DNA from 2 places in the Bacillus sp. SH7-1 genome. Region 2 is predicted to be linked to the other one. Evidence: a T-box and tRNA genes for the amino acid it is inferred to sense, from the RefSeq annotation. Region 2 holds a T-box; the other holds one or more tRNA genes.
The links. The T-box of region 2 lies ahead of serS (serine--tRNA ligase). A T-box ahead of a tRNA ligase gene usually reads a tRNA of that ligase, here a tRNA-Ser.
Positions count from the first base shown of each region.

Region 1: it has a tRNA-Ser gene. The T-box ahead of serS (serine--tRNA ligase) is inferred to sense a tRNA for this amino acid. The anticodon was not compared.

Region 1 covers NZ_QNUD01000047.1:6,060-9,487, reverse strand. The annotation lists gene pdxT (pyridoxal 5'-phosphate synthase glutaminase subunit PdxT) at 1-399, shown strand, start outside; T-box leader at 454-675, shown strand; gene serS (serine--tRNA ligase) at 727-2,001, shown strand; tRNA gene DN390_RS27555 (tRNA-Ser) at 2,158-2,250, shown strand; gene DN390_RS27550 (sigma factor-like helix-turn-helix DNA-binding protein) at 2,417-2,809, shown strand; gene DN390_RS27545 (deoxynucleoside kinase) at 2,845-3,428, opposite strand, start outside.
Region 2 covers NZ_QNUD01000029.1:21,541-24,968, reverse strand. The annotation lists gene DN390_RS21620 (peptide ABC transporter substrate-binding protein) at 1-135, shown strand, start outside; T-box leader at 890-1,120, shown strand; gene serS (serine--tRNA ligase) at 1,225-2,499, shown strand; gene DN390_RS21610 (hypothetical protein) at 2,745-2,960, shown strand; gene DN390_RS21605 (exosporium leader peptide-containing protein) at 3,204-3,428, shown strand, end outside.

The DNA.
Region 1 (3,428 bases), on a different contig from region 2:
CTTCGTACATTCGCGAAGTCTGGTAAACCAATGTTTGGTACATGTGCAGGAATGATTCTTCTTGCAAAAACACTTATTGGCTATGAAGAAGCACATATTGGTGCTATGGATATTACAGTTGAGCGCAATGCGTTCGGGCGTCAAAAAGATAGCTTCGAAGCTGCACTTTCTATTAAAGGTGTGGGAGAAGATTTTGTTGGCGTATTTATTCGTGCCCCGTATGTTGTAGATGTAGCAGATGATGTCGAAGTGCTTTCTACGCATGGCGACCGAATGGTAGCGGTAAAACAAAAACAGTTTTTAGCTGCTTCATTCCATCCGGAATTGACGGATGATCATCGTGTAACAGCATACTTTGTAGAAATGGTAAAAGAAGCGAAAATGAAAAAAGTTGTATAAGTAACTTGCAACTTGTATAAGATTATAGTAAATTGATGGTAACAATTTTATAAAATAAGCGTGTTGATAGGAAGTAGTAACAAATGTGGTTTCTTATAGAGAGTCGGTGGTTGGTGGAAATCGATAGAAACAGTTTGTGAATCCATCCTGGAATGGAATGTGGAATATCTTTATGATTAGTAAACGTTCCCGGTGAAGAGCCGTTATTTCTACTGGAGAGGAAGGCGGTAATGCTTTCAACTAGGGTGGCAACGCGGGTTAACTCCCGTCCCTTTATATAGGGACGGGAGTTTTTTGTGTTTTATAAAATAAAAGGAGGAGTATATAATGCTTGATATTAAATTTTTACGTACAAATTTTGAAGAAGTAAAAGCAAAGTTACAACATAGAGGCGAAGATTTAACTGACTTTGGTCGCTTTGAAGAGTTAGATACGAGAAGAAGAGAACTACTTGTTCAAACAGAGGAACTAAAAAGTAAACGTAATGAAGTATCTCAACAAATTTCTGTATTGAAGCGCGAAAAGAAAGATGCGGAAGCTCTAATTCTAGAAATGCGTGAAGTTGGAGAAAAAGTAAAAGATCTTGATAATGAACTTCGTACAGTTGAAGAAGATTTAGAAAGATTAATGTTATCTATTCCAAATATCCCTCATGAATCTGCTCCAGTTGGTGAAACAGAGGATGATAATGTAGTAGCGCGTACTTGGGGAGATGTGAAGGAATTTGCTTTTGAACCAAAACCACATTGGGATCTTGCTACAGATTTAGGAATTCTAGACTTTGAACGTGCTGGGAAAGTAACGGGAAGCCGTTTCGTATTCTATAAAGGTGCTGGCGCAAGGTTAGAGCGTGCTCTAATTAGCTTTATGCTTGATCTTCATACTGATGAGCACGGATACGAAGAAGTATTACCTCCGTATATGGTAAACCGTGCAAGTATGACAGGAACTGGACAACTTCCAAAGTTTGAAGAAGATGCATTCCGTATTGAAAGTGAAGATTACTTCTTAATTCCAACAGCTGAAGTACCTGTAACGAATATGCACCGTGATGAAATCTTAAATAAAGAGCAATTGCCTATAAGATATGCTGCATTTAGCTCTTGTTTCCGTTCTGAAGCAGGTTCAGCTGGCCGTGATACACGTGGTTTAATTCGTCAGCATCAGTTCAATAAAGTAGAGCTTGTAAAGTTCGTGAAACCAGAAGATTCTTATGAAGAGTTAGAAAAACTAACAAATGATGCAGAACGCGTGTTACAATTGTTAGAGTTGCCATATCGCGTTATGAGCATGTGCACAGGCGATTTAGGATTTACAGCAGCGAAAAAATACGATATCGAAGTATGGATTCCAAGCTATGGCACATATCGTGAAATTTCTTCTTGTAGTAATTTTGAGGCTTTCCAAGCGAGACGTGCAAATATCCGTTTCCGTCGTGAACCAAACGGAAAACCAGAACATGTTCATACATTAAATGGATCTGGTCTTGCAATTGGACGTACGGTGGCAGCTATTTTAGAGAATTACCAACAAGAAGATGGTACAATTATAATTCCAGAAGTTCTTCGCCCTTATATGGGAGGAAAAACAGTTATTAAGTAAATTTATAAACATTCATCGGTATGAGTGATTGGTAATTATGAGCGTTGTCAGTACTATAATGTAGGAGAGGGAAAGTAAAATTTTCCTTTCCTCATAATTTATTTTAGTAGGGTTGACTAACTGTTTTTCTTTTGATATTATATTTGATGTCAATATGGAGGTATACCCAAGTCTGGCTGAAGGGATCGGTCTTGAAAACCGACAGGCGGCGAGAGTCGCGCGGGGGTTCGAATCCCTCTACCTCCTCCAGATATAATTGACAACAGCGCATATAAGTGGAGATTGGAGAACTCGTTACCAACACGTAACGAGTTTTTATTTTAAAACCAATCATAAAGTATGGTGTAAGGCGATTTTGTCCTTATTACGCACTCATATTCCGATGATTATCTTCATAGATATGAAAGGAGTCAACATGGATCTTATTATACAAACGTTTCCTTTAGATGGAAAAACTTTATATTATGTACAATGTCCTGTCTGTAAGAACAATAGAATTTTAAACAGTGGTGCAAACGTATCGCGCATTATTAGCGATGATACATTCCGTAAACTTTGTGGTTGCACTTGTGATGTAAAACAAACTGCGACAAAAGTAGAGGCACCAAAAAAAGTTAAAAAAGAAGCTGTAAAGAAAGAAGCAGCTCCAAAACGTACAGGTAAAGTATTAACAGCAGTAATTAACGGGAAAGAAATGACTGTTAAAGAGATTGCTGAGACATACGATATTAGTACAAGTACGGTTCGTCAGCGTATTAACGCTGGAAAACCAGAGAGTGAAATTATTGCTCCAACAAAGAAGAAGTAATTTAATAGAAAAACCCGTGCGTATGCACGGGTTTTTTATTTTACAAGTTTACGTGTTTGTTTTAAAAAATGGCCAATTTTTTTTATGATTGGTTCAATAGAATCTCCATCTTTTAAAATATCGTATTCATTAATGTTTAATCGTAAAACAGGGCATGAATTAAAGTTATTGATCCAGTTTTCGTAACGCCCATGCATCTCTTTCCAATACTCAATTGGTGTTTGCTGCTCCATCGGGCGTCCGCGTTCTTGAATACGGTCTACAATATCATCGAAAGAACCCTCTAAGTAAATTAATAAGTCTGGATGAGGGAAGTAAGGAGTCATGACCATAGCGTCAAATAAACCTTTGTATGTTTCATAATCAGTTTCCGTCATTGTACCTTTTTCATGATGCATCTTTGCAAAAATGCCAGTGTCTTCATAGATAGAACGGTCTTGAATAAAACCGCCACCATATTCAAAAATTCTCTTTTGTTCTTTAAATCGTTCTGCTAAAAAGTATACTTGCAAGTGGAAGCTCCAGCGTGTGAAATCAGCATAGAACTTGTCCAAATATGGATTAGAATCTACTTTTTCAAATGATGTGCGATAACCTAAAGCGTTAGCTAGTGCAGTTG
Region 2 (3,428 bases):
TTATTAGAAGATGGAGCAGTAGCGCCGATCTACCAACAAGGAAGATCATATTTACAACGTTCTTTTGTCAAAGGTATTGTGACCAACGATTTTGGTGGAGAATTTAACTATAAATGGGCTAAAGTTAAAAGATAGGTGGGTAAATTTGAAATATGATGAAGAAAAGGAATAGGTAAAAAAGGAGTTGATTTCCGAATCCTTTTAGTTATAAATAATGTGGAGTTAGAGTATAATTTTATATGGGTATATGGTATTTGATGAACGCTTTATCCTTTAATGGTGATTAATGAGGGAGTGTAAGGGGAGGGGCTTACAGCCCTTTTTTTATGGTGTTCTATAAGTTTTCTTATATAAGTAGATGCAGTTTGTATCAAGTAAATTGTTATACCTTTGAAATAAATTTGTACCGCTCTATCCCTTTGTATGAAGGGATCTTTTTGTGTACATGTGTAATTGTACACATGTACACAAAAAAATAAATCGTTCTATCGCTCTATATGTTTTATGAGGTAGTGTCACATGCCCATCAAGCTAAGGTTTTGAGGTACCCCCTAAATGAGAACTTTCTTCCTCTACAGTTAGTCATTTTAAGAAATTAGCTCATTTTTTTGTTTTGGTGCAACCTTTTCTATTAGGTTGATGAGCATGTGGTGCTACCCCATCACAATCAAGCTAAGAAAAGCAGATACCCTAAAACAAAAAAACAAGCCGTTTTCTGTCAAAAATACCCAGAATTTTCATCCATCTGTTTCAAAATATATTCATATTATTTATCCTAAAACATAAGTTTGTAAAGTATTTCTGACTATACTTTATTTTAAAACTACAATAATTCCTTGATAAATAAATAGAAATGTTGTAAAGTTATGATAATTTAACTGTATATCGTTTGAAAGCGATGAAAGGAAATAGTAACAGGTATCTTTTCTTTTAGAGAGTCGGTGGTTGGTGTAAACCGATAGAAAGAACTTGCGAATCCGTCCTTGAGCGAAATGTAGAACACTTCAATGTGAAGTTAGTAATCGTTTCCGGCTAAAAGCCGTTAATAATTTAAGTGGAGGGCGTATATTTTCTGTGCTTTCAACTAGGGTGGCAACGCGGGTTAACTCTCGTCCCTTTTATAGGGACGGGAGTTTTTTGTGTTTTTAGTAAAATTCCCTTCCTTAAAAGTTTAACGTGAACGAAGAAGATAGTACTAGTCATTTATTAAAGGAGAGATAAGACATGTTAGATGTAAAAGTATTACGTACAAATTTTGAAGAAGTGAAGAAGAATTTGAATAATCGCGGAGGGGAGTTTCTTGAATTAGATAAGTTTGAAGAATTAGATCAAAAGCGCCGTGAACTGTTAGTAGCAGGTGAAGAATTAAAAAGTAAACGTAACGAGGTATCTGAGCTAATTGCGAAGTTAAAACGTGAAAAGCAAGATGCTAATGAACTTATAATCGAAATGCGTGAAGTAGGAGACAAGATTAAAGCGTTAGATGATGAGTTACGTAACGTAGAAGAGGAATTGAATTCTATATTATTAGCATTACCAAATATCCCTAATGAAACAGTGCCTATTGGAGCATCCGAAGATGATAATGTTGAAATACGTAAGTGGGGAGAAATAAACGAATTTTCATTTGAAGCAAAACCACATTGGGAAGTTGCTGAGAAACTAGGATTACTAGATTTTGAGCGAGCTGCAAAAGTAACAGGAAGTCGTTTCGTATATTACAATGGCTTGGGAGCACGTTTAGAGCGAGCAGTAGCTAACTTTATGCTGGATTTACATGTTGAAGAACATGGGTATACGGAAGTGGTTCCGCCGTTTATCGTAAATAGCGATAGTTTATTAGGAACAGGGCAATTCCCGAAATTTAAGGAAGATGTATTTACATTAGAAGGCACAGATTACTCTTTAATTCCAACGGCGGAAGTACCGTTAGCGAACTATTATCGTGATGAAATTTTAAATGTTGAGGAATTACCTATTAATTTTACTGCTCATACGCCATGTTTCCGTTCTGAAGCCGGTAGTGCAGGACGTGATACGAGAGGACTTATTCGTCAACACCAATTTAGCAAAGTTGAAATGGTTAAATATACAAAGCCAGAAGAATCATACGATGAGCTAGAAAAATTAACAGCGAATGCTGAAAAAGTACTGCAATTGTTACAATTACCTTATCGAGTAATCGTATTATGTACAGCTGATATAGCATTTCCGGCTGCGAAAACATATGACATTGAAGTGTGGTTACCTAGCTATGGGATTTATCGTGAAATTTCTTCTTGCTCAAACTGTGAAGATTTCCAAGCGCGTCGTGCAAGCATTCGTTTCCGTCGTACACAAGGTGCAAAACCAGAATTTGTACACACACTAAATGGCTCTGGATTAGCTATAGGTCGCACAGTAGCGGCTATTTTAGAGAACTACCAACAAGAAGACGGCTCAATTATAATCCCAGAAGTATTACGTCCATACATGGGAGGCGTAGAGGTTATTAAATGAGAAAGATGTTGATTGGTGATAAAGTTTAACCATGAGTAATAGAGTCCTATTAATTTAGGACTCTATTTATATAGCAAATTCATTTAGGAGTCTCACGATATGCCCCATCAACTTAAGAATTTTATAACACCCCAAAACAATAAAATTGTACATTTTCACTTGGTTATCCAGATAACTACGATAATACAAGGATTATGTAAGGCGTAACAGGAGAACTAGGAAGGATAGGGAATGGACTGGTTGAAATGTTAGGAAATCCATATGGACATGGGGCGGGTGGTGGAATTTGGTTGAATCCTTTTGACAGACGATATCTAGTAGTTTCTATGAATATACAGCAAGATGGTGGAGAAACTGTACTTATTCCAGTTTTTGATCAAAAAACCGCAGATCTTTTTAATTTAGTGCTTGCTGCTGAATATCTGAGTCAATGTGGTACGGGACCGGGAGAATGTAACTAGTATATAAATTTAGCAATTTATATAGTAAAAAGTATATTTGTACGGTAGAATTTCCACTTCTATAAAAAATCTCTTTTATGATGCAATAAAATTACAGTATGTTTTTGTTGTTATCATGTTTTCATAGTAAAAAGTATTTTTTAGGGCGTCGATTAAACATATAAAAGATGAAGTCCTTATTAATGTCGTTTTGTCACCTAACTGCATTTATTAAGTTATGATAAATATTTTCGGAGGTGACATATGTCAGAGAAAAATGAGTTTGAATCACATGAGATTCTATACGGATTGGCATTCGATCCGAATTTAATTGGTTTGAAACTTCCATCAATTCCTCTTTTTACATTTCCGACAGGATCGACAGGGGCAACCGGACCTATAGGATTAACGGGACCAATGGGACCAACTGAATCGATGGGACTAACCGAACCAACGGGGTCAATATCTACCAATCGAATTTACGTAACA